One region of the Metabacillus sp. 84 genome, then DNA from elsewhere that is predicted to be linked to it. Evidence: riboswitches for the same ligand, from Rfam matches in the RefSeq annotation. Region 1 holds a riboswitch; the other holds the start of a gene.
The links. Region 1 has a riboswitch for S-adenosylmethionine ahead of ACQCV8_RS19095 (M14 family zinc carboxypeptidase). Riboswitches for the same ligand answer to the same signal wherever they lie in the genome.

Region 1 (15,159 bases):
TTCATCTCACACCTAAAGGAATGGGCTTTCCCGTTCGGAAAATCTGTAAGATTAGCATTCTGCAGAATGTAAGCACATCAGGTCATAGCTTTTAGCAAATATTACCCTTAAGGAGGAGTTTTGAACCCTTTCCGAAATGTTTCCCCTTAAAAAAACAGAAAAGAATGACATCAAATGACGGAATAAGGAAACTAAAAGGACTTTTATCCCTTTTTCACTGACTTAACTGGCTTCTGCTGTTTTGACACGATTTCCACCAAAGCTTTTTGCCTCATATAGTCTACGGTCTGCCTCGTTCATTAAGTCAAGGTAGGAATTGCCCTCTTTAATAAACAGGCTGGCTGCCCCCAGGCTGATCGTCACTCCCTGCTCCAGCCCGCCATCTATTTTAATTTTTATATTTTCAACTGCGCTTCGGATTTCTTCTGCCAGAATCTCAACATCTTTATCAGGCCGATCCTCTAGAATGATGACAAACTCTTCCCCTCCATATCTTGCTGCTAACCCTCCCATCTTCCTTGCAGATTGTTCCAGGCTTTTAGCCACCTCCCTGATACACTCATCGCCCTTAATATGGCCATACGTATCATTAAAAGATTTAAATGAATCGATATCAGCCATAATGACCGATAATTTTCTTTGAGGAGGATGGATTGCTTCTTTCCATTTAGATGAAAGGTAGGAATGAAAGTAACGGCGGTTATAGATCCCGGTTAATGCATCTAAATCCGCAATGCTTTTAAGCTGCTCATTGGCCTGCTGAAGGTCCATTATCTCCTTCATCAATTCAGCCACTCTTTTACTTTCAGCCGCCTGATTCGCCTTAACGCCCAAACTGAATAATATTTTTGTCTTCGTTACAGGCAGCACCATGTAATCCTCCGCACCTGCATGATAGAGCAAATCAACTTTACTCGACACCTCTGCATCCAGTATCGGCAAAAGAACTCCATAATCATTTAAAAGTTCATTCTTTAGCTTCGGCAAAACCTCATCTGGGCCGTCCTTCCATATATCCTCTGATACGAGGATTAGATCGAATAGCTCCGTGGAGGTGTTTTTTATAGACACAGCCAAATCCACCGTTTTAACTGAATGAAAAAGTTCACGTTTTGTTTCCCCAATTTGAGGCATATCCATTTTTTCCATACCGATATGGATTGTTCTCATAATTTTTTGCACTCCTTCTTCGCTTAAGGTTCAGAACCTATAGTTAAATAACGAATCCTAACCTCAAATGGATCATTATGTATTTTCATTCTTTACCCTTAGTAGAAGAAGAAGAAAACCGGCCGGGCACTTTCCAGGCTCCAGCTTTAATGGTTAGATCTAAAAAAGACGTTTGGAGTTCTTCTCCAAACGTCTACCTATAGGAAGTGCCTGTAACAAATTGATGGATAGTCCATTAAATGCAAAGGAATACTGACAAAAAGAAACACCTGAAAGCCCATTTTAAAGAACAAGCGCAAAAAGGTGAAGCAGCATGAATTTTAATAATGAGTTAAATATAATCTCGAGAGCTCCGCAGTACTTGTCTGTTGATTTCCGTAGCGGGCGCTGTTTACGCAGAAGCCTCAAACTTTCCTCTCAATCAACAGCTGAAACTAGATGTATTAAGCAGCTTTACCCTATCCACACCAAAAATGCCCAGCCATTTTTTCTCCATGAACATGCTTCGGTTAGACAAATCTTCAGAAAACCCAGAAGCATGTAACATGTTTTCAGTGGCTGGTGGTTCTTTTATGAAAGGCAGCACATTCTCATCTCATTGCCTTTGTTAATTAAATTTGCATGGATTTCCAAAAATGAACGCTAAAGCTATAGTATGACTCAGAATTTTGGTTAATTACACCATTCTGTGTTTTTCCCTTTTTTTCCTGAATATATTTTGGTTAATTGTTCCTTGAAGTGAGCTGCCCAATCACCATTGTCCAGGATCTGCTTCAGCCGACAAGGTGCGTATCATCCGTTTTCTGAGAAAAAATCATTACTTATAAGGCAGGGATCCCGTAATGAAAAAAATTAAAGAGCTCAGGAAAAAAAATGGGCACACCCTTAAAGATCTGGCTGACAAAGTCAATTATGATCCCAGTAATCTTTCCAAGATTGAACGAGGCATCAATCAGCCTTCACTTACCCTTCTTTCAAAAATAGCATCCGTCTATTCTAAAGACTTGAATTATTTTGTAGATGACGAAGAACAATGGGAAACAGATAGGGGTAATGCCAAAATACAAGAGATGAACCTAGATTCCCCTGATCTATTAAAGAAGGTTACCCTTTATATAGATGGAATAAAAATCACGAAAGAAGAAATGGAATTTATTCTCGATATAACGAGAAATTTGAGGGCAATCATTCATAACAAAAAGATACAGCAGTCACAATTGGATGAGCTGCCGGCTGAATAATCCGGTAGCTTCTCGTAGTTGTACGAATCGCTATGAGGAATTTTTGCATAAAAGAACCCAAGAACACGGGCTGTATTCTTGGGTGATAGATACATTTCGTTACGATCCAATTAAGATTTTACCAGCGCAGATTTCTTGCGGGTCTGTCTCTGCCAGCCAATGGTAATAAACAGTGTAAAGATAAGGAGTACAAATCCAAGCATAAAAGGATATAAAATCTGGACGTCATATAAAAGGCCTGCAAACGTAGGTCCCAGTACATTTCCAATACTCATGTATGAATTATTCAGGCCCATTGCAAATCCCTGTTCATTCCCGGCCATTTTCGAAATCAGTGTATTTAAAACAGGTCTGAGGATAGAAGTTGCCAGGAAAATAATTAGGGTTATGCCGAAGAACAGAATGTAGTCGTCCGCAAACAGAGAAAATAAAAATCCTGCAGCGGCCAGCGCTATGAATAGATTCAGAACAGTGCCTTCACCGAACTTCTCCACAATCCAATTCACAATAAACAGCTGGACAACCACACTGACAATCCCGGTGGATGTGACCATGAATGCAATATCCTGCGGAGATGCCCCGAATTGATCGTCTACAAAAAGGCCGAGTACGGATTCATAGGCCATCAGGCCAAAGCTCATAATGAGAGTGATGACCAACGGAACGAAATATGGCTTCCTGACAGACAGAGCAAGCTTTCTTAGCATAGACTCTGTATCAGGGCTTACATGATTTTCTTCAGGAGCCTGGATAGACTCACTTTCCTTTAATACCAGGACAGAGAATAAAACAGCCACCAGGGAAACGAGGGCAGAAATAAGGAAAGGCATTTTCAGTCCCAGTTCTGCCAGGAATCCGCCGACTCCGGGACCGATCACAATACCCAAAGACATAGATGCTGAAATATAGCTGTTTCCTTTTGCCCGCTGCTCAATGGTTGTAATATCTGCAATGTAGGCAAAAATAGCCGGAATTAATAGAGCTGCCCCAATTCCGCCAATAACGCGAGAAGCGTAAAGAAACCAAATGGAGTCGGTCGCATAAAAAATAAACATGGAAAGCGTCAAGCCGGCAAGACCATACACAATCATCTTTCTTCGTCCGTACTGATCCGCCCAGCGGCCCGCGATCGGCGAGAAAAGAAGCTGCGCGCCTGCAAAAATAGCAATCATCAGACCAGCCGCCATGCCTCCCTGGTCAATTGATTTTAAATAGGCCGGCAGAATGGGAATGATGATCCCAAAACTTCCAATCGCAATAAACATGTTAATCATCAAAATAATGAGCTGCTTTCGCTGATTACCTGTCATAATGAATCCTCTCTTTCTGATGCAGTATTAAAAGTATGACGGCCGTAAAGAACATAAAAAAACCGCTATCAAGCTCCAGATAGCAGGCCACGCAAAAGCAAAAAGAGTACAGACCCCGCCATTCGAAGCTGTATCATTCCACTTAAGATCTATGGTCACACCTATCCCATTCAGAAAAGTTTTCGCCCTCTATAGGAACTTCTTTAAATAGGATTAGCTGTTCATGGCAATTAGTCACCCTTCCACAATATGTACAAATAATAATACCTTATTCCGATGGCCAAATCAATGAATTGCCCTTGGATTAAGAGAGCTTACCGGCGGATGAAGGAGGACCGCCGGGGTTTCGCTGATTCATACCTTCAGCAAAACGTATAGTTAAGAGTTACAGCGTTTACAACTTATCCAAGGGGGTATTGTAAGTTATACCAATTAAAGGAGGATTTTGAAATGGCTAACACAAATGTGAACAATGTGGATGAGAAAGTTGATCAAATGGACTCCGAAAAAAGGGATCGTATTCTACAGGACTTTGAACAGTTTAAAAGCTATCTATCAGATAAAGTAAGCAAGGGTGAGAAACTGGGGATGAATGAGGAGCAGCTGGCAAAAGCTGCGGAAAAAGTTGCAGACTATTTAGCCAAGCATGAGGAACCCCGCAATTCAGAGGAAAATCTGTTAAAAGAGCTATGGAAAGTGGGAGACAAGGAAGAGCAGCATGCCTTAGCCCATATGCTTGTCAGACTGGTAAAGTAAGCAGCTTGATACAATGAAAATACTGCGTAATAAAAACCGGGAAAGCGAATTCCCGGTTTTTTCTATTATCCATGTTCTGCAAGTGCTTAGACAGAAGACGATTTTATTGAAAGCGCTTATGAATATTGTTATATTTATATGTTCCTGATTCACTGAATTCACTAACCTCCATCGACAAAGCGAGATACCGGCTGGAAAAAAGCTCCGCGAAATGCTGTTTAGCCATGCCGAATAAAGCTTCGCAGACAGCCAGCTTATCTTCTTCCTCTCTTCCGGCCCCCAATTTGAGGCTGATATGGACAAATGCGTCATCTTCTTTGCCATCGGCTATCCAGTAATGCCTGATTTCCATTGCTCTTGAACGGATGCCGCCTTTTGGGAAAAGATCGCTTCTGCTTAAAAAAATGGCATTGATTTTCTTAAGCAGTTCTTGTATTCTTGCGGAATCCTTTATATTACTCGTATATTCTACGATAATATGAGGCATCACAAACCTCCCTCTCCATCCGAAACGATGGTATTCACAAGCCTTCCTAATCCCTCGATTTCTGCAATAACGACGTCTCCTTCGGCAGTATTGGCAAGCCCCTCCGGCGTTCCGGTAAGGATGATGTCATTTTCATTCAAGGTCATGAACCCGCTCAAGTATTCAATCAAATAGGGAATGGTAAAAACCATATGACGTGTGCTTCCCTCCTGAGTCAGGTTACCATTGATAAATGTGCGCAGTGTCAGGTTCATGGGATCAGGGATGTCCTCCGCATCTGTCAGCCACGGGCCAATCGGTGTGCAGCCATCCCTGTTTTTTACTTTTAAATTGGGGCGGTAATAGTTTTCCAAGTAGTCCCTTACGGCATAATCATTCGCTATTGTATAGCCTTTAACATAATCATAGGCATCCTTTTGCTTAACTCTCCTCGCCTGTTTGCCTATCACGGCAGCAAGCTCGCATTCATAATGCATATAAGAGGCATTTGCAGGCCGTTTTGTTAAACCTCTGTGGCCGATTAAGGTATTCGGGCCTTTTAGAAAGATCAACGGCTCTGATGGGGCTTTAAAAGCAAGTTCTTTAGCGTGATCGGCATAATTCAATCCAAGGGCAAAAATCGTGCCCGGTTCCAGCGGGGGGAGCCAGACGACATCCTCTTCCTTGACGGTCATTCCGCTGCCCAGGATAATTTGTCCATTTTTCTCTGTAGCCTCGTGAATGCTTCCCCCATACGCTACTCTCGCTCTTTTCATAGCTCTCCCTCTTTTATGAAACGGTTTTCCAGTGTTCCTACGCCGGTTATGCTGATTTTCACAACATCCCCCTCCTTTACCCTCGGCGGATTTCCCGGGACGCCAGCCAGAAGGACATCACCTTCAAGTAAGGTCATAAATTCGGTTACTTCAGCAATCAGGCTCTGAACAGGACGGATTAACCCAGACATTGCCGTTTCCTGCTTCAATTCCTCATTCACATAAACTTGAATGGAGAGTGCCCCGGGATCCGGCACCTCCTGGCGCATGATAATCCATGGACCGGCCGGACAAAAGCTGTCCCGGCATTTTTGTACAATAGCCGGCCGGTGCACACTTGAATGGGGGATAGTCAGATCGTTAACCACCGTATACCCCTTTACATACTCAAGCGCTTCCTCTTCGTTCACTCTGGAAGCTGTTCTCCCGATAACGATGCCCAGTGCACCGCCAGTCTGCAGCTCTCGTTCACCTTCTGGGATTGGAACCGGACAAAGGTTCCCAGTAAGGGTATTAGCCGGCTTGATATACAAAACAGGAGCTTTTGGCGGTTGTTCGTAAGGCGCCTTGTAAATAGACTCCCCCAGTGCTTCCAGTTCCCCGCTGAAGTTTAAGAGCGTACCGTAAACCGTTCCGATAATCGGGCATTCCAGCGGGCGCCTGTCCGTGACGGCAGCCTTTCCATACAGAAATACATCTCCATGATCGTTTACCTTTACTTCTTGCAAAAACGAAGAGCCAGGGATTTTCATCATCGCTGCTTTGATCATTTATCCTCCCCTCCTATATCATAAATTCCGGCTTATGCTGTTTTAATGCCGGCTCCGATACCGGGATCGGTTCGCCTGTTTCTATATCCAGAAACGGAGATGTTTCATTAAACCAGCTGTCCGGTGCTTTTGTTCCCCAGAAGGTCTGCCGTCTCGGGTCATTCAGATCCCACCGAATGGGTTTGAAATCCGGATCGCTTGTTAAATAGTCGCCGCTGTAAAGTTCAATGCGGTATCCGTCCGGATCACGCAAATACAGGAAGAAAGCATTGGATAAACCGTGCCGCCCGGGCCCCCGCTCAATGCTCCCGGCATACCCCATAGAGGCCAGGACGTCACAGCAGTGAATGATCGCCATTGGATCCGGAAGCCAAAAGCCAATATGATGAAGCCGCGGTCCTTCGCCATTCATAAAGGCCTGATCATGTACCGTTTGCTTCCGGTGAAGCCAGGCTGCCCAGATTCTCCCGTCCTCTGTGGCGGTATACTCCGAGCAGGAAAAGCCAAGCTCATTTCTATAAAACCCGGACGCAGCCTCCACATCAGGAACTGAGCAATTCGCATGGTCAATGCGCTGTACTCTTGCACCCCTGTATAAATCATAGCGCTGAAGCATTCGCTCAGCGGCGTCCATTTCGCAAAAAAACTCAATAGGCATTCCGGAAAGATCATGGACGTGAAGCGCCCTTCCAAGTGCATGCTGAGTTCCCCTCTCAAGCCACTTCGTTTTCAGTCCCTTACCCTGAAAAAGGGACTGAATCCGGTCTAGATCCTCTTCTGATCTGACCTTGTAGCCAAGGGCATGCACTCCGTGTTTTTCCGATTTTTTCAAAACCAGACTATGGTGGGTATGCTCTTCCATTCCTCTTAAATAGATGGCTTCACCTGTGTGTTCAGTTTCCGCAAACCCTAATGCTTTGACGTAAAACTCCCTGGAACGCTCCAAGTCCTTCACGTTCAGCACCGAGCGGGCCAGACGGATAATATGAAAATCGGTCATTTCCCTCCCCCCTCTTCTAGTTATTCTTAATAAGTTCAGCAGATCGGTCCAAAAAGGCTTTAACCCGGTCTACATGCTCCTGCTTTTCGTATCCGCTGTAAAGTGCGCTCGCCATCCGCACCGGATCGCCGAAAAAGAACCGTTCATACAGGGTTTGTCTTGACCCGAAGGAACTCATGCATACATCCCAGGCAAGGCGGTAAAGCTTTACGCGGCTGTATGCATCCCCGGTTGCAGACTGAAGGTATTGATCCAAATCAGGGCGGATCTCTGAAGAAAAATCTGCCTCTGATGGAATGGCCATTAAACCGCTTGCTCCCATAAGCTGCATGATTTCAGTAAAGCGCGGATACATTTTCGGAAAGTAGTTCCGGGCAGCGTTAAGAGGGGCAAAGTCCGGGGTCATCGTTCCCCAGCGGTCAAGCTTTGCATTGGCTTCAGAAGCTGTCAAGTAAGCCTTTAATGTTTCAAGTGCAATAATGACCTCAGAAATCTTCTCCTGGATGTGCTGATATTGTCCGATGTTGATCGTTTCTGCCATAAGCTGCAGGATACCGAGGATAAATTCTGTTTTCGCAATATTTTTAGCTGCTACCTGATGTGTCATATGAACAACAGCGCTGCTTTCTGTGTATGCTTGGTTGCACACCGCTACATCTCCCAGAGAAAAAACACGTTCCCATGGCACAAGGACATCATCAAAGACAACAATCGTATCCATTTCTTCAAAACGGGACCCGAGCGGGTGATCAAAATCTGATTTTCCGTAATCGAAGGATTCCCGGCAGATAAATTTAAGACCCGGTGTGTTATTCGGAATGCAGAAGGCATACGCATACGGGTTTTCTTCCTCCGACTGCTTTAGCAGGGTGGAAGGGAAGACCATGATTTCATCTGTTATGCCGCCTTGAGTTGCTAAAAGCCTTGCTCCTTTAATCAAGACCCCATCCGGTTTTTTTTCTTTTATTCTCGCAGCGGTAAACGGATCGGACAGCCGGGAGGCACTGACACCCCGGTTAACCTGCGGCTGAATAAGCGTGTGGGTCAGCGAAAGATCGTTCTCTCTTGCGTATTCATAATAATTCAGCATGTTTTTCGCATAAAGAGGATCCTGTACTCCGAACATTTCAGCCGCCGCGCCATAAGCCATTAGTCCAGCGTTAATATAATCCGGTGAGCGCCCCATCATGCCTCCGTGATATCTCGCCCACTCCTGCATCATCCTCCGTCTTGCCGACAGCTCCTCTTTTGTTGAGGGCTGCATAAATGAAGTCCCGACCCTCTCTCCTGTCTTCGGTGACACATAAGTCATAAACTCATTTTTATTGGGATCATGCTGCATATCATACAGCTCGGCCTGAGATTTCATCACCCCTTTAAATGCAGGATGCTCCGATATCTTTCCCTCGGCTTTCGCTCCATGAATCCAGATTTCTGCCTGGGCACTGTCAACGCGGTCGATATATTCTTTTCCTGTTTTAGCCGGCATTGATTACAGCTCCTTTCTTTTTCCGAACTGAGGAATGTGATGATTCCCGAGCGCTGTATGAATAACCTTTGGCTCACAATAAAATTCAAAAATAGCATAATGCCCGCCTTCCCTGCCGATCCCGCTTGCTTTCATGCCTCCAAAAGGAATCCGCAGGTCACGTACATTATGCGAATTAATCCACAGCATTCCTGCTTCTACAGCCTGTGCCACGCGATGTCCCCGTTTCAGATCATTTGTCCACACGTATCCGGCGAGGCCATAGGGCACGCTGTTTGCAAGCCGGATTGCTTCTTCCTCGGTTTCAAATTCAATGACCGACATGACCGGTCCGAAAATTTCCTCCTGGCATACTCTCATCTCATTCATCGCATTAAGCAGCAGTGTTGGCGGAACAAAGTTTCCATCCATTAGATTTTCCGGCACCGTGCCTTGAACGACGTCACAGCCTTCCTTTTCCGCCAGTTCAATATAGCGCTTCACTTTCCTGCAGTGGTCTACTCCGATAAGAGGACCAAGCTGAGTATCAGAATTCAGGGGATCCCCCATAACGATGTTCTCTATTCGTTCTTTTAGCTTCTCTACGAATGAACTCTTTACGTCCTTGTGCAGGAGCAGGCGTGAATTGGCTGTACACCGCTCACCATTAAATGAAAAAATCCCCCACACTGCTGCATCAAGCGCACGGTCGGTATCCGCATCTTCAAACACAATCAGCGGAGACTTTCCTCCAAGCTCCATCGAGGTTTTCTTTAGTGTATCTGCTGCATTTTTAATAATGATAGAGCCTGTTTTTGTCTCACCCGTAAAGGAAATCGCCTTCACATCCGGATGGGACACAAGCGCTGCGCCAGCGGTTTCACCAAAACCGTGAACAACGTTAAATACTCCTGGCGGCAGCTCTGCCTTATGAATGATCTCCGAAAGCTTGCCAGCAGTCAGGGGAGAAAGCTCTGCCGGTTTAAGAATAACCGTGTTTCCAGTGGCAAGCGCCGGGGCAATCTTCCATGTTTCCAGCATAAACGGCGCATTCCATGGGGTGATTAACCCAATAGGCCCCAGCGGCTTGTAAACTGTATAATTGAGAAACTGGTCATCTGCTGTATAGGCCTCCCCATGCAGCTTCGTCTGAACCATTCTTGAGTAAAACCGGAAATTTTCAGCAGCACGCGAGGCCATTTTTCTAGTTTGGGAGATCGGGAGACCCGTATCCAAAGATTCAAGATAGGAAAGTTCCTCGATTTCTTCCTCTATTAATGCTGCGATGTGCTCCATGTACGCCATCCTCTTTTCCAGCTTCAAAAAGCCCCACGGCCCCTCTTCAAAAGCTCGCTTAGCGGACGAAACAGCTAAATCCATTTCCTGCTTTCTGCCTTCTGCAATATGGTTAATGATCTGGTTCGTATATGGATTAACGTTCTCAAATGTCTGTTCTGATTTGATGAATTTCCCATTGATGTAATGCTTCACATGCTGGAGCTGTTTGTGCTCAGCTCCGGCTGCATTTGGTTTGGACTGAATGGTCATCCTGCTTTTCCCTCCTTTCTCTACTGAGCTTTTGCCCCTTCAGGCAGGTCAACGTATTTTTTAAGAACACTGCGAATTTCATCCTGAAGCTCCTGTGACGGCAAATCCATCGGAAGGCGGAGAACCGGCGTAATTTTATCCATCATTCCAAGCGCTGCCTTGAGCGGTGCCGGATTGGTATCTTTGAATAAAACATCGTTCAGCGGCATTAGCTCATAATGGAGGCTTAAAGCGCGGTTCAAATCCCCTTCACTCCAGGCATTATACACTTCAGCCACTTTTCGCGGCTCAATGTTGGCCGTAGCACTAATGTAACCCGCCCCGCCAATAGCGAGCATCGGGTAGCAAAGAAGCTCGATGCCTGAATAAAGCAGAAAATCTCTTCCGCATTCAAGCAGCACCCGGTTCACATGCTCAAAATCCTTGTTGGATTCTTTTACACCGATGATGCCCGGAACTTCTTTCGCTAAACGGGCCAGCGTTTTCACTTCCAGGTTTACAGCTGTTCGGCCAGGAATGTTGTAAATGATGATGGGAATCTCAACGGACTCTGCCACTGCTTTGAAATGTTTATAAAGGGCATGCTGGGAGGGCTTATTATAATAAGGAACAATAACCATCGCTGCATCCGCCCCAAGTTCCTGTGCTTTTTTCGTTAAATAAAGGGTTTCTTCATGATTGACGGATCCGGTCCCGGGCACAAACGGAACACGGCCGTTTACTGCTTCTGCTGCAGCTCCCATTACCCGGACCCTTTCCTCAGCCGTCAGGGAGCTTGGTTCGCCCGTTGTCCCTGTAACCGAAATCCCGTGGCTCCCGCTCTCAATATGCCAATGGATTAAATCCTTAAGCGCTGTAAGATCAATCGACCCATCCTTATGGAATGGGGTAATAACAGGAGCGATTGAACCTCGTAATCTCTTTTTAATCTCCTCATATCCAGTCAAAGCACTCTCTCCTTTTTGTATGATCGATCAGCCGGACCCATAAATTTTCACTTTATATGGAAACGCTTACAATTCTACTCTATCATGTGCTACGATATAGAAAAAATACCGAAATTCCAGCAATCCTATACAAAAAAAGTATGGAAGGGATGAGGAGATTGGACGTTAAGCAGCTTCGTTATTTTTGCACCATTGCCGAAGAAGGCCAGGTCACCCGCGCTGCCAAGAAACTGCACATGGCCCAGCCTCCGTTAAGCTATCAGCTTAAAACCCTTGAAGAAGAGCTTGGCGTTCTGCTGCTGGAACGAAACGGCAAAAAATGGAGCTGACAGATGCCGGCTCCATCCTCTATGACCGCGCCCAATCGCTGCTGCTTCAAATGGATGCTGCTGTTTCTGAAGTGAAGGAAGCGGGCGCCGGTCTGACCGGACTGCTTTCCATCGGGTGCGTTAAAACATGTTTTTCCTTCATTCCTGAACGAATCCGCTCTTTTCGCACGCATTTTCCAAATGTTTCTTTCCGCCTTCACGAAGGAGATTCCTTCAGGCTGGCAGAGGATCTACGCAGCCGGACCATCGAATTAGCCCTGGTCCGCCTGCCGCTTGACCTGGACGATTTTGACTTTCTCCCTCTTTCCAAAGATCCCTTCGTTGCCATTGTTCCCGGGCATTGGAAAATGAACGGAACCGCTGCTATGGAAGACCTGGCAGGACTCCCGCTTATGCTCCTCCACCGTGTTAGCGGAATTGGTTTATATGAGCTGGTCCTGAACAAATTTCAGCAGCTCGGGCTGGAACCCCGAATTGTCTGCCAATGTCCTGATGCTGCCATGCTATTATCGCTTGTCCGTGAAGGTGTCGGTGCGGCCATTCTGCCAGAATCCACCCTTCACTCCTTTCCGGACAGCGGCTTAAAGGCGGTCTCGATAAGCAACGGGGAAATCCGGTCGGATTGTGCACTGATCTGGCTGAAGAATCGGTCTTTATCGAAGAAAGCGTTACGGTTCCGTGAAACATTTTTGGGGAGCGGGGATGATAAGCAGGCAGTGCGGACCACCACCACATCAAAGGGTGACAGCTTCTGACCCCTGTAATCAGGGATCAGAGACGTCAGGTTCAGCGGTTTCAACTCCATCAGGGGAGTTATTTCAAAGCCGGTACTGGCCACTCCGCCCTTAAGCGCATAGGGCTTGGTTTATCGTCCTGAATTCACAGTTCTTTCATATGCTTCGAACAGAGCCTGAACCGAAATCCCGTTAATTTTCATATCAGACACATCACACTGGTCAATCTCTGCACCTTTTAAGCTGCAGCCTGCCATCCGGACCCCTGCTAAATCACACCTTTCAAATGTCAGCGGTGTCTCGTTCCCATCAAGGCTCGTATCTTTAAACTGGACTCCGCCCATCGTAACGTGATCGAACCGGCTGCCTGAGAGATTCAAATCCGCCAGCAGGCTGCTTCTGAAATTTATATTTTGGAATTTTGTACCACTCATGTTGCAATTGCTGAAATGAGTATTCATAACGTTGCTGTTGCCAATTGAACTGCTCGCTAAATCCACCTTATAATACTTGCTTCCAGCCATTCTGCAATCTTCATAATGCTTGCCGGACAAGTCCTGATTACGGACTCTTACTGAAGGATCTTCAGAGTCCATTCGCTTTTCATAGCAAAACTCGTCTTCCGATTCATATACTTTCTGAAACCCTGCTTTTTCATAAAAATAATGATTATTCAGCTGTCTGCTCGATGTTTCCAGCTCCCATGAAGTGACCTGTGGAAACTCCTTTTCCAATAGTTGAAGGGCCTTTGAACCGATGCCTTTCCCCTGTAAGGAAGGGCTTACAAAAATACGGTCAATTCTGCCATAGATGTTCCCGGAGATGGTTAAGATAAGCCCGCCGGCAATTTTATCCTGATGAAGTATTTTATAATACGAGAGTTCCTGAATGCTATACTCCGTCATGTGAATCGATCGGTAACCCGGTGGCTGGATATTGAAATCTCTGAAAGGGTCACTGTCCGCAAGCCATCTTCGGGCCTCCGCGTCAAAGGTCTCCTTCATCAGGCTGGTTAGAATCTCTGAATCTGCTAAAGCTGCTTTTTCAATCGATACTTCGCTCAAGATCATGCTCTCCTTTTTTGGCTTTTTTCGAATGACTATTCTGCTGCCCGTATGAATTCGCGACAGAGGAAAACAAATCTTCTGACTGCTGCCCTCTTACGGGCATATTTCCTATTTTACCATTTCCTTGTAAACCATAAGGACCATTTTGGCCTAAATGTATTGACCCTTTCCTAGAAACCTTTATAATTCGAACTAATTCAATATGAACACTCTTTTATCAAGAGCAGGCGGAGGGACAAGCCCTATGAAGCCCGGCAACCGGTTGATGATCGTCAACACGGTGCTAATTCTTGCAGCATTCAGCTGACAGATAAGAGAGAGGATTCCTTTGTGTGCAAAGCCTCTTTCTTTTCTGGAAAGGGGCTTTTTATGTTGAAAAAAGTTTAGGAGGACAGAAATGATCAAAAAACCTTTTTTATCATTATTGCTAAGTGTGAGTTTGATTGGAAGCCTGCTGCCTTCAGCGGCATTGGCTGAGGAGGCAGAAAGAAAACACAGCCTTTTCAATTCAGAGAAATACGACTACACAACGTATGACGCTCTCGAAGGGAAATTAAAGGCTTTCCAAAAACAAAGCAGCCGCATCCAATTGGACATTACAGGGAAATCTTCTTCCGGGAAAAACCTCTACACCGTTACCATTTCAGATACTAAATCGAAGCATGGTCAGCTGAAATATAAAGGATTACGGAAACTGATGAATGAGAATCCCGAGAAAGCACAGCGCTACCTGAAAGCGAACCCGGATATCAAGCCTCCTATTCTGATCCATGCCTCGATCCATGGAACTGAATTTGTCGGTACAGATGCAGCCCTCCGCTTGATTAAACGATTCGGATTTAAAAATGACCGGGAAACAAAAGACATCCTGAAGAACTTTACACTCGTTATCAATGTCGATGCCAATCCGGATGGGCGGGTGGACGCTACCCGTTTTAATGGAAACGGAATTGATTTAAACCGGGATTTCATTACCCAATCCCAGCCCGAAACGAAGGCAGTGGTCAAGCAAATTGCGGAGCTTAACCCCCTCGTTCTTCTGGACCTTCACGGCTACGTAAGACAGCGCGGTGAAGAAAAGCACCCCGGACTGATTCTTCCGGGTACACCGCCTCATAATCCGAATTATGAATATGATTTGCTTTATAAATGGATGAATCAGCAGGCTGAAGCGATGGAATCCAACCTAGTCAGAAGCAAAGCCGGGTATAAAACGGACCTATACAAAACAATGGAGGGAACTCATATTCCACTTAGAGATTCAAAATCAGGCTGGGATGTGTATCCGCCCATTTATACTCCGGCCTATGCCATGCTCCATGGCGGTCTCGGCTATACACTGGAAGCACCGGCAAATGACTGGGACGGTGTGAAATGGCAGGTTGATGCCGTAACCGGTGCTTTACAATTTGCTTTGAAAAATAAGCAGGCGATGCTCCATGACCAGCTGGAAGTTTTTGACCGCGGGGTTAAAGGGGAACACCCAAACAATGAAAAAGGCTTCTATCCTGAAAGCTACATTATCCCGGAAAATAAAACGGACAACACCGCTGTTCTAAAGGCTGTGCAGCATCTAA
Region 2 (15,159 bases), on a different contig from region 1:
GGAAGGGTTGGAAGCAGCTGAATCAGCACCACCCCGCTCCATTCATTTGCAAGTCCGAGGCGGATCAGTGAAATATGGAGTCCCATCGCAACCAGCAGCGCAGGAACTAAGAGCGGTGCAAGCAGGACTGTCTCTGCAATTGCTTTGCCCCTGAAATCTTTAAATGCCAGAGCTTTCGCTGCAGGAATGGCAAGCAGAAAATTCAGCAGCACAACTATGACGCCAATGGCAACCGAAGTCCAGACAGACTGAATCAGCAACGGGTCCTCTGCCAGCACACTCCATGCCCTTAGCGACCAAGCGGATTGAAGCAGATTCTGAGGGTCCCTGTTCAGTATACTGCTCGCTAATAAGGCGGCAATCGGCATAAACACCAATGCTAAATAAATGGTTAAAACAGGTGCCGAGCCTTTCTTTTTAAAAGGCGTTCCGCGAAAGGAGTCATTGCGGATCCTTCTCGTTCTTCCCCATAGAATGTAAAACAGGATCGTCAGAAGCAAAATGAGCACGGTGATAGAAAGCATTGCAGTATAAGCAAGCGGTCGCTGAGACCAGTCACCGTTATAAAACCAGTCGAAAGCAAGGACTGAGATCATTTTTGGATAGGTGATCCCGAGCAGCGCAGGTACTTCATAGGCCGTCAGAATAAAGGCAAATAAGATTAGAAAGATTTCACTTATAACCGGAAAAATCACCGGCCATTCTACTGTTGTAAACACATCCCGCTTTGAACCGCCAAGCGTAATAACCAAGTCACGTCTGCGGCCGTCCATATCCAGGTAGACAGGCAGCAGCATCAGAATGACAAATGGAATTTCTTTCGTCACATACGTAAGAATAATTCCAATTCCCCATTCATCCCGGATCAGGACAGGAAACTGTTCCTTCTCAAGCCAGCCAATCTGCTGAAGAATCTGCGGAATCCATCCTGTCTGGTCAAGCAGCAAAAGAAGCATGTAGCCCCATACAAAATGGGGGAACAGCAGCGGAGACCAGGCAAGCAGCTTAAAAAGAGGGCGCCGCAAAAACGGGGCTATCTTTCTTGTAATCCATAATCCTATGAAAATTGAAAGCAAGGACGAGAAAAAAGCAATGAATAAACTGTAAATAAATGACATTGTAAAGCTTTTATCTCTCCAAACTTCAGCATAAGCATGAAAAGAAAAGGTGGTTTCCTCCCTCAGGCTCTCCAAAACAGCAAAGAGAAGGCCTGAGAGGATCATGATGCCCGCTACAAGCAGTGCGGGCATCACGCCGCCTGGAATTCGTTTATTTTTGAACCACTTCATTCGTCCAGTTCTCCTTTAGCCAGTTCACATATTGTGAATCAATCTCAGGCAGGAATGCATCCTCCAGCTCCTCAGGAGACAATACACTTTTCCCCCGATCGATTTCATCGAAGCTTTCTCTCTGTTCCTCTGTCAGCTTTGAGTAATCAAGCGCTGGACTTTCGCCCCAATATTCAGGGGAAAGCTTTTTAATCTGGGCTTCAGGAGAGAGAAGAAAATCAATGGATACTAAAGCTGCTTCTTTATTCGCGCTGTTTGCCGGGACAGCCAGGAAATGCGTGTTTCCAATAGAACCGGATTCGAGGACAAAGGATCGGGTGGTTTCCGGAAAAACCCCTTTCTCTATTAAGCTTTCTGCTCTCGCCTCATTGTACCCCATGGTCATGGCAACTTCCCCATTTGCATACAGTTTATCCAGCTCGGTTAAATCATTTGGATAAAGCTTTCCTTTTTTCCAAAGATGAGGCTCAAGCTTATTCAAGCTTTCCCATAGCTCCTTGCTTCCTGAATTGGCATATTCCTCATCAAATCCCTTATCAAGAAGCGTTTTTGCGCCCCCTGCCGACTCATAAAACAGATGGCGGATGAAAGCATTCCCGGTAAAGTCCTTCGGATCGGGATAAGTAAACTGTCCTGGATTGTCCTTCGCCCATGACAGCAAATCCTCTATTGTTTCGGGAGGATCCTGCACTTTTTCAGAGTCGTAATGAAACACAAATTGAACCTTCCCCCATGGTGCTTCGTAGCCATCCGTTTTAAGGCCGAAGTCATAGCGGTTTTCGAGGGATTTTGTATCGTAGTATTGTTGATAGTTTGGCAGTTTTTCAGTGATTGGTCCAAAAAGCAGATCATTTTGTTTGGCATTTTTAAAGTTTTCTCCGTTTAGCCAGACAAGATCAATTGTTCCCTCTGCCTGTCCTGCACGCTTTTCCGTTTCAAGCTTCTGTAAAATTTCCGGGGTATCCATTGGGATACGCTCCAGAAGTATGTTTTTCTTTTCTTTCAAGACAGGCTTCACATATTCATCGATATAAGCATTGATCCCGGGGTCTCCCCCCCACATATGGAGCCTGATTTTTTTCCCGCCGGCTGCTTTTTCAATATCCGCCCATCCGGCATTGAGAATATCTGTATTTGCTTTTTCCACATTCGCATTAGAAGAACAGCCTGCCAGCAGCATAATTGATAAAAATAATAACAGGAATCGCTTCATCATATATCCCCTTTTTTGTTCATTTCGACCATGATATGTACCCCAAAAGTCCTACTCCGAATCAAATGATTGCACACGCGTTATTATTAACCGGGCTGGCCCTTCCAGAGCCAGCCTCTAAATCCTACTCAAAATCCTGTATGAATTCTTCATATCCTTCTTTTTCTAAATCTTCTTTCGGTACAAATTTTAAAGCCGCGGAATTCATGCAATAACGCAGTCCTGTCGGCTTCGGTCCATCAGTGAATACATGGCCAAGGTGAGAATCGGCATATTTGCTGCGTATTTCCGTCCTTTTCATGAAGAGAGTGTTATCTTCTTTCTCAATTATATTTTCAGGAACAAGCGGTTTTGTAAAGCTTGGCCAGCCCGTGCCGGAATCGTATTTGTCCTTAGAGCTGAAAAGCGGCTCTCCGGAAACAATGTCGACATAGATTCCTTCGTCTTTTAGATCATGGTATATATTATTAAATGCTCTCTCTGTTCCGTCCTTCTGAGTCACTTTGTATTGCTCAGCTGACAGCGTTTTTTTCAGCTCTGCATCTGAGGGCTTCTTGAAGTCCGCGTAATCAGCTGTTTCATTCGATTCTTTTGAAGCCTGCTCTATTTTTACTTCACGGTCCCCTCCCCATACTTTATCAAGAAACTGATCCCGTCCAGAGTTGCTGCGATAAAATTTGTACTGAACGGAGCTTTTTTTGTAGTAGTCCTGATGGTAATCCTCAGCTTGATAAAACGTGCCTGCTTCTCTGATTTCTGTTACGAGCTTCGAGTCAAACCTTTCCGATTGTTCAAGTTCAGTTTTTGATTTTTCAGCAGCCGCTTTCTGCTCTTCACTATGGTAGAAAACGGCGGATAAATACTGATCCCCTCTGTCTACAAACTGCCCGCCGTCATCTGTAGGATCAATCTGTCTCCAAAATACCTGCAAAAGCTCTTCATATGTGACGAGCGACGGATCATACACGACCTGTACTGCCTCTATGTGTCCAGTTGAACCGGAAGATACATCTTTATAGGAAGGATTTTTTGTTTCTCCACCGGTATACCCGGAGATAACCTCGCTTACCCCTTCAAGCTTTTCAAAAGGGGGTTCCATGCACCAAAAACATCCGCCGGCAAATGTCGCAACCGCCTTTTTCCCATCCGTTCCTTTTTCATCGGTTCCGGCTGCTGCAACCGGCTGTGTTTCATGAGAGCGCTTCGTAAAATATTCACCAATATTCGGCATGACCGCAAATAAAATGGCAGCTGCTCCCGCAATGATCAGAATAGGCATCCACATCTTCATTTTTCATTCTCCTTCCAGTATTAAAGGGATGGTGAACCAAAATTCACTTCCCTTGCCTTCTCTGCTGATAACACCGATTTCTCCACGGTGAAGTCCAATAAATTCCTTTGCAATCGCAAGCCCCAGCCCTGAGCCTCCTAATGCCTGGTTTCTGGATTTTTCAGCCCGGTAGAACCGTTCGAAAATCCTTAACTGGTCGGCTTGCCTGATTCCAGGACCCTCGTCCTTGACCGAAAAAAGGATTTGATCCGCTTTTTTTTCTGCTTTTAAGAGGATTAAGCCCTGGTCCGGCGAATGGCTGACTGCATTTTGAATCAGGTTGGAAAGGACTCTCATGATCTGTTCCCGCACCATGAATACCGGGGGCAACCCTTCTTCAAGCTGGAGTTCCAAGCGAAGCTGCTTTTCCTTTAAAATGAGTTCCAATGGCTGAAGAACGTCCAAAATGAGCTGGTCGGCATACACTGGCTCCGGAAGAAACGGAATCATCTGACTGTCCAGCTGAGACAATTCGAATAGCTCCTGAATCAGCTTGCTTAAACGGACAGCCTCTTTCTTTATGGTGGATAGATACTCTTCCTTCTCCCGCTCATCCCTCACCACTCCGTCTTCCAGCGCTTCAACATAGGAGAGAATGGAAGCTATTGGGGTACGCAAATCGTGAGAAACGTTAGCAATCAGCTCTGTCTTATAAGCCTCGGACTTTTTCACTTCCATAAACATCCGATCCAGTTTTTCAGCCATTTCATTAAAATGACTTCCGAGCTCCTTAATTTCGGCCGGTCCCTTTTCGGAAATCCGGACATTAAAATGACCGTCTGACATTTTCTTTGATTCCGATTTTATTTGGTTGACCGCCTTCATGAGCGGTTCTGTCAGGAAAAAGTGGGCCAGAGAAGAAAGAACCCCTGCTGCAAACGTCATAATTGTTAAAATCAGGATGGAATCATTTGGAATCGACATCTCCACAAAACTGATCAGCAAAAAAATCAAAATCAAGGATGTGCAAAGAAAATTTGCTAAAATCAACAGCGTTCTGATTCTCATAAGATGGAACGCTCCAGCTTGTAGCCAATTCCCCAAACCGTCTTAATAAATTGCGGTTCTGCCGGATTTTTTTCCAGTTTTTCTCTCAGTCTTCTGATGTGAACATTCACCGTGTTCCCATCTCCTGAGAAATCGTATCCCCACACCTTCTGAAGCAGCTGGGATCTTGAAAACACTTGGGAGGGATGACTCGCCAGCAGCCATAGGACATCAAATTCCTTAGCAGTCATTTCCACAAGAACCTCACCTGACTTTACTTCTCTTGCAGATGAATCAATGGTAATCGTTCCGAACGTAATAAAATTCGTTTCAGGCCTCTTACCTTTTGAAACCCGTCTAAGCATGTTCTTTACCCGTAAAACAAGTTCTCTCGGACTGAAGGGCTTTGTCAGATAATCATCTGCTCCCAACGTGAGGCCCAGAATTCGGTCTCTTTCCTGACCAAGGGCTGTCAGCATGATAATTGGGACATCCTCATCCTCCGCCCTGATTTCTTCTGCTGCAATCCACCCGTCTTTTCCGGGCATCATCAGATCCAGAATGATTAAGTCCGGCCGGCCCGAACGCCACTTTTCTACCGCTTCATATCCATTTACTGCTGATTCCACCATGTATCCTTCCCGCTCCAAATACCGTCTGCATACATCAAGGATGGATGGTTCATCATCAACAAGCAAAACCTTCTGCATCAATCCCGGCTCCTTTTACGATCTTTCCTATAACTATATCCCAGCATCGGCATTATGGGTACTAATCATGCTCTCGGCTGTATGAATAGAGTACCCGCTGAAAATTATAAAAGAATAAGCAAAAGATTAAATTTCTATGAATTAATTTTCGAAAAGATCCGCTCCCTAAGAAAACGGATGAAAGCGTAAAAAAGATCAATGCAAAAATTGGCAGCAAAAAGGCCCGAAACCAATTGGTTCCGGGCCTTGCTTTTCGGTTCAGGATCAATGAAGCACTATATCAGATGCAGGCCCATTTATACCTTCTATGAAAGAATGGTACGAAGCGCTTCTGCTTTGTCTGTCTGCTCCCAAGGCAGTTCTACATCTGTACGTCCAAAGTGACCGTAAGCTGCAGTTTGTTTGTAGATTGGACGGCGAAGATCAAGCATTTTGATAATCCCTGCCGGCCGAAGATCAAAGTTTTGGCGCACTGCGTCAACTAGAGCTTCTTCACTTGCTTTGCCTGTGCTGAATGTATTGATCGAAATGGACACAGGCTGGGCAACACCGATCGCATAGGCAAGCTGGACTTCACATTTCTCTGCAAGGCCTGCTGCTACAATGTTTTTAGCCACATAACGGGCAGCATAAGCAGCAGAGCGGTCAACCTTCGTCGCGTCCTTACCGGAAAACGCACCGCCGCCGTGGCGTGCATAACCGCCATACGTATCAACAATGATTTTACGTCCAGTCAAACCAGCATCACCTTGAGGTCCGCCAATAACAAAACGGCCTGTCGGATTTATGAAGTATTTGGTGTTTTCATCGATAAGTTCAGCAGGAACCACCGGCTTAATCACATGCTCTTTCAGGTTGCGCTGAATCTGCTCCAAAGAAATTTCCGGGTGATGCTGGGTGGAAATAACAATGGTATCAACGCGAACCGGTTTATCGTTCTCGTCATACTCAACTGTTACTTGCGTCTTTCCATCCGGGCGAAGGTAAGGCAGAATTTCTTCCTTACGCACTTCTGCCAGTCGGCGGGAAAGCTTATGTGCAAGAGAGATTGGAAGAGGCATAAGTTCTTTTGTCTCATTGCACGCAAATCCGAACATCAAACCCTGGTCCCCAGCACCAATTGCATCAATTTCCTCATCTGTCATGGTTCCTTCACGGGCTTCAAGTGCCTGATCGACACCCATTGCAATATCTGCAGACTGCTCATCAATGGATGTAAGCACTGCACACGTTTCAGCATCAAAACCATACTTGGCCCGTGTATAGCCGATGTCTTTAACTGTTTCACGGACAATTTTCGGAATATCGACGTAAGTTGAAGTTGTAATTTCTCCAGCAACCAGGACAAGACCGGTTGTTACGGATGTTTCGCAGGCAACACGTGCATTCGGATCGTTAGCAAGAATCGCATCCAGGATTGAATCGGAGATTTGGTCACAAATTTTATCCGGGTGTCCCTCCGTTACGGATTCTGAAGTGAATAGATGGCGTTTAACTGACAATGTAATTCCTCCTCTGAATTTTCGGCTGTTCTATTGGCAAGGTTCAGTTATGTACTTCCCCTCTTTGTTTGAGACGGAACTCGTTCCCTTTTCTTATCTTTAGCTTTATGTTAAGAATCTTTCCCTATAAAATCGGAAAAAGATTCCAGACTGCATAAAAAAACCCTTCCTTCTTAATAGAGGAAAGGAGTTATTATTCAGCCTTTCACTCTTATCGCTCAAGGACTACAGCCTTGCGTCAGGTTAGCACCTTTGCATGAGAGAAAACCGAAGTCTTCCGACCTTGCAGGTTGCTGGGCTTCATAGGGCCTGTCCCTCCGCCAGCTCGGGATAAGAGAATCCGTTCAAGGACATATAATACCTCAATTTTCCCGTAAATGTCAACAAAAACTGAAAGGATGTTTTTGAACGAAAAAGCATTTTTGTATGCGCTCTCCCTTAAAACAGAGGTATAATGTTGGTAGAGCTGGACATGGTATGGAATTGAGAGCCATTTCCCGCCTTATCCGGGAGGACTGGCTGCGGATGCCGGCCCGCGAACCTCCGTCCAACAGTTTGACTGGATTTCGGCATATTTTTGCAAACGCATTCAATACCCGGCTGGCGGTACAGGCTTTAAGCGGGTAAATGCCCTTGTCGAAGCGCTCCGCCGGATTTACGGACGCTGCAATCAGCTTCATCTTGTTTACGGGCGGGGACGGCACGGTTTCGAGCGGTTCCTTAATCTATTTTTTCATGACCATACAAGTTCAGCCAGCTCCGCTAAACATTCATTTTTCAGCTGAGCACTGGCAATTCGTAAGGTGGAGCGTAAAATACATTAATTAGTATAGACTATTACCTTAAATGTGTTATACTAATTATAGAAATGACTTTATTACGAGCAAAGGAAGGTATGGGGATGAATTCACTTGCCGCAACAAACGAGCTTTCGCTTTTACTTGAAGGGGAAAATGTTTCATTAAACTTATCAGTACCGCAGCTAGTTGAAAAAATTCTGTCAAGGAACGAAGCCGTTTTAACATCAACCGGTGCCATCCGCGCAACGACCGGTGCCTATACAGGCCGTTCGCCTAAAGATAAATTTATTGTTAAGGAAACGAGCGTTGAAAACAAAATTGATTGGGGCGCTGTTAATCAGCCTATTTCAAGCGATGCTTTTGAAAAGCTTTACCAGAAGGTCCTTTCATACTTAAAACAGCAGAATGAATTGTTTGTTTTTGATGGATATGCCGGAGCCGATGAAAGATACCGTCTGCCCATCAAAGTGGTGAACGAATATGCATGGCATAATCTTTTTGCGAATCAGCTTTTCATAAGACCGGATGGTAAACCGGATCACTCGGGCACGGAGCCCTTCACCATTGTATCTGCTCCAAATTTCAAAGCGGATCCGGCTTTAGACGGCACCAATTCAGAAACCTTCATCATCATTTCCTTCGAAAAAAGAACCATCTTAATTGGTGGAACGGAATATGCCGGAGAAATGAAAAAATCAATTTTTTCCATTATGAATTACTTGCTCCCTGAGTCTGGAATTTTCCCGATGCACTGTTCTGCTAATGTTGGCAGGGAAGGGGACGTAGCATTGTTTTTCGGACTTTCCGGAACAGGCAAAACGACTTTGTCAGCGGATCCGAAACGGAAGCTTATTGGAGATGATGAGCATGGCTGGTCTTCTAGCGGAGTATTTAATATCGAAGGCGGATGCTATGCAAAATGCATTAATCTCTCAGAGGAAAAAGAGCCGCAGATCTTTAATGCGATTCGTTTTGGGTCGGTTCTTGAAAACGTAGTGGTCGATGAAACGACGAGAGAGCCTGATTACGATCATGCTTTTTATACTGAGAATACGAGAGCCGCATATTCACTGGATGCAATGGAGAACATTATTCTCCCAAGTATTGCAGGTCATCCGGATACCATTGTTTTCCTGACAGCGGATGCCTTTGGAGTACTGCCTCCGATCAGCAAGCTGACGAAAGAACAAGCCATGTACCATTTCTTAAGCGGATACACAAGCAAGCTGGCAGGCACGGAACGCGGCATTACCTCGCCGCAGGCAACTTTCTCAACCTGTTTCGGATCACCTTTTCTCCCGCTTCCTGCTCAAGCTTATGCGGAAATGCTCGGACAGAAAATTGAAGCGCACAATGCGGACGTGTATTTAGTCAACACAGGATGGACGGGTGGCGAGTATGGTACCGGCAAAAGAATGAAGCTTGAATATACTAGAGCAATGGTTCAGGCGGCGCTGGAAGGAGAACTGGCTTCCTCTGAAATGTTGATGGATGACATTTTTGGGCTGCGCATTCCGGCTCATGTTCCAGGCGTACCGGATGAGGTACTCATTCCTTCCAGAACGTGGTCAGACAAAGAAGCTTATAAAATGAAAGCAAGACAGCTCGCAGAGAAGTTCAAGCATAATTTCACGAAATTCACTTCCGTCAGACAGGAGATCTCTGATCTGGGAGGTCCTCTCGTTTAAAAATTGATAAGTGATTCCCCTTGTACGCTTCACAGCGTTTAGAGGGGAATTTTTTTTAGGGGCAGATTAATCCCTGCATGCGTCTAAGTCGGCTGCAGCATAGCATCCTGCTTTAACATATGACTCAAGGAAAATTTGCCTTTCCAGCCATACATAAGCTTCGTCATTAAATTCTGCAATAATAAATTTTGAAATTTCTCTTAAAATTTGAGACAATCTGTGGTATCTTATTATTATCTTCTTTAGACGCACACTTGTATATATAAGGAGGACACTATGAAAATACGTCTAGGACTTCTCCCGAAGATTGCGGCAGCGATTATTCTCGGTATTCTGGCAGGAAAAATTATGCCGGAAGAAGTAATCCGTTTTTTCGCAACGTTTAATGGCATTTTCGGGAACTTTATTAATTTTGTAATTCCGCTCATTATTATAGGTTTTATCGCACCTGGAATCGGACAGATAGGGAAAGGTGCGGGACGGCTGCTGGGTCTGTCTGCCGGAGTAGCTTATGGTTCCACCGTAGCTGCGGGTCTCCTTGCTTACTTTGCAGCGTCCATGCTGCTGCCGGGATTCACAGAGGGGTATACCTTAAATAAGATGGGAAACCCTGAGGAATTTCTTCAAAAGCCATTTTTCACAGTGGAAATGCCGCCGTTTATTGATATTGTAGGCGCCCTGTTGCTCGCTTTCACACTTGGAATTGGCATGGCCTCTATTAAAGGAAATGCTCTGAACCATGTCATGGAGGATTTTCGGCAAATCGTTGAAAAGGTAATTGCCGTCGTTATCATTCCCCTTCTCCCATTCCATATTTTCGGAATTTTTTCCAATATGACGTTTGGCGGTCAGGTTGAATCCATTATCTCTGTCTTCGCAAAAGTATTTGCGATGATTATTGCATTGCACCTGATTATGCTCGTCCTGCAGTATTTGGCGGCAGGTGCTGTTTCAAAAGCAAATCCGTTCAGGCTTCTAAAATCCATGATGCCCGCTTATTTTACGGCACTTGGAACGCAATCCTCGGCTGCAACGATTCCGGTTACGCTGGAACATGTAAAGAAAACCGGAAAAGCGGATGATAAAGTAGCGGACTTTACAATTCCGCTTTTTGCAACAATTCATCTTTCGGGGAGCACGATTACTCTCGTAAGCTGCGCGATGGGGGTCATGCTGCTAAGCGGAGCAGAGATCTCTTTTCAAACACTCTTTCCATTTATTCTGATGCTGGGCGTAACCATGATTGCAGCACCCGGTGTTCCTGGAGGTGCTGTAATGGCAGCGCTTGGACCCCTAAAGTCTATACTCGGGTTCGATGCTACCATGGTTTCCCTCATCATCGCGCTATACCTCGCTCAGGACAGCTTTGGAACAGCTGCCAACGTAACAGGAGACGGTGCTTTAGCCATCTTCCTGAGCAAAATCGGAGTGAAAAAGAAAAAGCCCGCTTCAGCGAAGCAAGCTTCTTAATAAGATTTCCGCTCCAGCTTTTAAACAGTGCCATTCACCTAAAACCCCCGGCAAGCACGGGGGTTTTTTCAGATGGTAAAAGGTATAGCATTCAAGAGCATCCTGTTATTAATGAAAGCAGCCAGATACGATTACGTTCAAGTGAGTTAACGGGGGATTAGCGAACTTTGTCGAAAAGTCATTATATCGAAAGTACGGACAATAAAATAAAAGTTAGGACAATAAAAAGAGAGTTAGGACAATAAATCTAAAATTAGGACAATAAATCAGAAGTTCGGACAATATCCTGACCAACCGGCTCCGATTCAGCTTTAAAAACTTCTTATACAGCCATAAGAGTGCCCTTCCAGGAAAGGTTGACTGGTGGATGCGCTCCAATCAGCCCTCCAAGGTGAAAATGAAGCGCTTCCAAGCGCATTTTCCCTTCTATTTATTCACGTTAAGGCTTACCTGGTCCGGCCCACTGACCCATACCCACTCGATCCTTTGTTAATGAAAATAAAAAAAGGCTGCACAAGAAAGCAGCCTTCCCCCATTCTAATTGTTCCCCCTCAGGACTTTCTGGCAGCAGCCCCTTCTTTATCCTTATTCCGGCTGATAAGCAAGAATGTACGTTCCCTGAATAGCTGTTTTCCATTTCACTCCGTTTACAGAAACTGATTCAGCTTGGCCTCTATTAAGCACAATGGTTATACCTTTTAGATGGCCGGCGTTTTTCATGGTGACATTTATGGTTTTTCCCTGTACTTTGCCTGCTGTCACATTCTCTCCAAAATCATAATCCGATCGAACATTTGAAGAAGCCTTAGCTGCTGCGAGCACCCCTTCTGTTTTCTGCTGATGATTTTGGAAAAAATGGTAGGTGCCTGTTTGGCTGTCAGCACGTAAACCGAACTGCCCCACTCTTTTTCCCGTGACGGCAGGAGCATTTTGATCGGTATAAGGCTGAAGGATGGTCACAAATTGTGCTTCCTTTCCTGTCACCCGCTGAAGCATGACTGGAGTCAGCTCTGATGGGCTGCTGGAAGGACCCGGTCCATCCGCAGCAAACACTGAAGATTTTTGAAAAGGAATGGAATAGGTCCGAAGCCCTTTTCCATTTTGATCCCACCTGCTGCTCCATCCAGAATCAATTCCCCCGGCTCCTTTCGGATTTTTCAAATGCTCATACCCATTTCCGTTTCCAATCGCGCTGGAAAGCCGCTGAAGATGTAAGTCTGTCTGATACGCTCCTAATCCGTGAAGGGCAAGATCATATTGATGGGTTCTTGAATCATCTTTTACATAAAACCAGTCCAGCATAAATTCATCTTCCATCCAGTAGCTTCTTTCATAAGCCACTCCTGGATACGCACCGTTTGCCTTGGCATACATGTATTTGAATGCAGGATTACTTGAAAAAATCGGCATTTCTCCCTTTGTTTCACTCTGGGATTTGCCATCAACTGTTACTGTATTATGAGAAACTGTGTGCTTGTACCAGCCCCTGTATAGCGGATGGGTATAACCCGGCGTTCCAAAGTCCGGAGCAAGCAGGGTCCCCGCTCCGTACAGGTCGATGTTCAGCTTATCATAGTGTCCGTGCGAGCCGCCATGATCACCGTAATCCAGCAGAACATACGACTGCTGATCTCTTGAATCAGGATGTCTTAAAATCGCCTGTCCAATGCTTGTCAGATGCAGGCTTTTTGTAGGAATCCCGGCTGCTTCTTCAATGCTGTCACTTCCAAAGAAAAGCGCAAAATCCCCTGTCCGGCTCAGCTTTTCATATTTTGTATGGAGAAACCACGCATATCCCGGATCTTTATATTTCGTATAAGCCAGCTCATAGTCGTTGTAGCCTCGGGATGATGTATAGCCGGTAATGCTGCTGCCATATTTTCCTCCGTCATTATTCGTCGGCTGAATGAAATTCGGGTAGCTGTAAAGCAGCGGAATATCAAACATTTTTTTAAACTTTTCATGGCTGTATAAATCATAGCCCCAGTGGGAGGCTGTTTGAGCCAAAATGCTGAGCGGGGCAAGGGCATAGGTGTGATACGCCATTGACCCTTCCCACCAGAACCCATCCTCCAGAACAGCCTCATCCATTAAATAATAGAAACCTCTTTGCCCATTTACAGCAAATTCGAGCAGCTCCTTCTTGTCTGCTGCTGCTCCAATCATTCCAATGGCGGCATTGTGCCATGCCTGCCAGTTTGATTTACTGTATGGGTTCTGCTTCAAAGTCTCCGCAATCGGAGCAAGTAAATCATCCTCTATTTTCTTTTTTTCTGCCTGCGTAAACGAGGGGCTGCTGTATAGAAGGTCATAGCTTGAAGCAAGATCGACCGCGCTTACAGCTTCATCCAATGACTGATAGTACCATTTTCCGCCTTTCGTTTGCTTTGAAAATCCTTTATACATATCTGCATATTGGAGCAGCAGACCCCGTGCAGCCTTGGAATAGGTTTCGCTGCCGTTTAAGGCATAGGCTGTCGAAAGAATCCGGATTTGGCGGACCCGTTCATTATGCTCGTAGGCAAGCCAGCCGGCTTCAATTTTTTCGCCGTTGTAATTTTTCTTATCACTTGGACAATAGTGCTCTCCATTCTTGTTCTGAAGCGGTGTGCCATCGCTGCACACATACCATGAGGCATAGCCTGCAGGCTTTTTCGGAATCGTTTGATCTAACTTAAGAAATGAGTTTGCTTCGCTTTCCAATCGCTTTAAATAGTTTTTAGCCCATGGCTCTCGAACAGTTCTCGATTTTGCTTTTTGAAGTTCCTGTACCCCGATGAACGAATGCGGTCTTGGTTTGGATAGCTGATTATTCATATTTGGAGTATACCCCGGGGCTGGTGAAGTTGAACCGGTCCGTTTTACTGATTTTATGCGCTCCTCCGGCATGAATTTGTAAGGATTTGCTCTGGACTCTACTAAAGACTTATAAGCGGAAGATTGCAGGAAGGGTTCATTCAGACGTTTCATTGATGGGCTGGAAGCACTGGAAACGGACGTCAGCGGGAGCAGAAGAAGGACAAAAAGAAGAACACCCTTAATGGGATGGGAATTCAATGTGATAACCTCCGAAATTTTTATAAGTATTTCTCACTAGTACTTATCGACTAATACCCTCTAATGTTTCACCAATTTCTAAAAAAATATTAAAAAAAGAAGCCCTGCCAGGACTTCTTAATTTGTGGAATTCAGTTTAATCAGCTTGTATGTAAGAATCGTCTTGCTGGTCTGCCATTCGACTTTCGTAATTACCGCTCTTCCGCTTACATCCCCGTCCTTCGTTTTTTTCACTTCAACCGGAAGATCAAGCGGGTACAGGCGATAACCGTCTTTCTGAAGAACAAATACATTTTCTTCAAGCCTCTTTTCGTTGCCCTTTGTTACAATCATCGTATTCAGCTCAAGGGGCATTCCCATCGCCATCTCTCCTTTATCAAAATCCCATTCCGCCCGGGCACCGCCACGCCCGGCCAATGGAGTTTTCCTTTATTTTAGCATATCAGCCGGACTGCCGCTTCATCCAACTGGTCAGTCTCTGCACCGTTTCCCTGTTTACATGTGGAGGGAAGTAATGGGTGTACTCTTCAAAAAACCATGATTCAACATTAAGGCCAAGCTCTTTTGCCCGCGCTTCAAGCTTAAGTGAATGCTCCAGGGAAACGTTCTGATCCTTCGCTCCATGAATAATGAGAAGGGGAGCTTTCATTTTATCCAGCTCATGAAGCGGAGTCCTCCAGCTGTATTGGTCCGGGTATTTATTCGGACTTCCTCCGATTACTCTTTTCATCATTCTGCGTAAATCCTCCCGTTCTTCATACGTCAGGACCATGTCAGAAACCCCTCCCCATGTAACGACCGAGCATAAATCATTCCGCTCATTTCCAGCAATAAGCGCCATCACCCCGCCTCTGGAAAAGCCAAATGCATGGATTTTCCCTGAATCCGTTTTCGGGTGGCTGGACAGAAGATCAATGGCTGACAAAGCATCCTCGCGATCTTCACCAGCAAAATCTTCATTTCCTTCACCGCCTTGATTTCCTCTATAAAAAGGAGCCATTACGACGAACCCTTCAGAAGCGAATTGAACAATTCTTCCGGGACGGACCATTCCCACCCCTTTAATGCCTCCGCGAAGATACAAAAATCCATCATAGGTCCCTTCTTTTTTAG

Region 2: another riboswitch for S-adenosylmethionine. It lies ahead of metK (methionine adenosyltransferase); the one in region 1 lies ahead of ACQCV8_RS19095 (M14 family zinc carboxypeptidase).

What each region holds. Positions count from the first base shown of each region.
Region 1 is NZ_JBNILN010000018.1:32,549-47,707, reverse strand. Features, by position in the region: gene ACQCV8_RS19165 (GGDEF domain-containing protein) at 223-1,170, opposite strand; gene ACQCV8_RS19160 (helix-turn-helix domain-containing protein) at 2,013-2,411, shown strand; gene ACQCV8_RS19155 (MFS transporter) at 2,522-3,721, opposite strand; gene ACQCV8_RS19150 (DUF3243 domain-containing protein) at 4,172-4,477, shown strand; gene ACQCV8_RS19145 (5-carboxymethyl-2-hydroxymuconate Delta-isomerase) at 4,581-4,964, opposite strand; gene ACQCV8_RS19140 (fumarylacetoacetate hydrolase family protein) at 4,964-5,719, opposite strand; gene ACQCV8_RS19135 (fumarylacetoacetate hydrolase family protein) at 5,716-6,489, opposite strand; gene hpaD (3,4-dihydroxyphenylacetate 2,3-dioxygenase) at 6,503-7,489, opposite strand; gene hpaB (4-hydroxyphenylacetate 3-monooxygenase, oxygenase component) at 7,506-8,978, opposite strand; gene hpaE (5-carboxymethyl-2-hydroxymuconate semialdehyde dehydrogenase) at 8,982-10,505, opposite strand; gene hpaI (2,4-dihydroxyhept-2-ene-1,7-dioic acid aldolase) at 10,526-11,452, opposite strand; gene ACQCV8_RS19110 (LysR family transcriptional regulator) at 11,611-11,781, shown strand; gene ACQCV8_RS19105 (LysR substrate-binding domain-containing protein) at 11,772-12,536, shown strand; gene ACQCV8_RS19100 (GNAT family N-acetyltransferase) at 12,647-13,519, opposite strand; SAM riboswitch class I at 13,794-13,899, shown strand; gene ACQCV8_RS19095 (M14 family zinc carboxypeptidase) at 13,980-15,159, shown strand, end outside.
Region 2 is NZ_JBNILN010000002.1:53,196-68,354, reverse strand. Features, by position in the region: gene ACQCV8_RS04895 (ABC transporter permease) at 1-1,289, opposite strand, end outside; gene ACQCV8_RS04890 (ABC transporter substrate-binding protein) at 1,270-2,505, opposite strand; gene msrB (peptide-methionine (R)-S-oxide reductase MsrB) at 2,627-3,793, opposite strand; gene ACQCV8_RS04880 (sensor histidine kinase) at 3,797-4,840, opposite strand; gene ACQCV8_RS04875 (response regulator transcription factor) at 4,837-5,532, opposite strand; gene metK (methionine adenosyltransferase) at 5,835-7,031, opposite strand; SAM riboswitch class I at 7,240-7,368, opposite strand; gene pckA (phosphoenolpyruvate carboxykinase (ATP)) at 7,933-9,519, shown strand; gene ACQCV8_RS04860 (dicarboxylate/amino acid:cation symporter) at 9,796-10,989, shown strand; gene ACQCV8_RS04855 (heparinase II/III domain-containing protein) at 11,575-14,046, opposite strand; gene ACQCV8_RS04850 (DUF2584 domain-containing protein) at 14,164-14,406, opposite strand; gene ACQCV8_RS04845 (alpha/beta hydrolase family protein) at 14,489-15,159, opposite strand, start outside.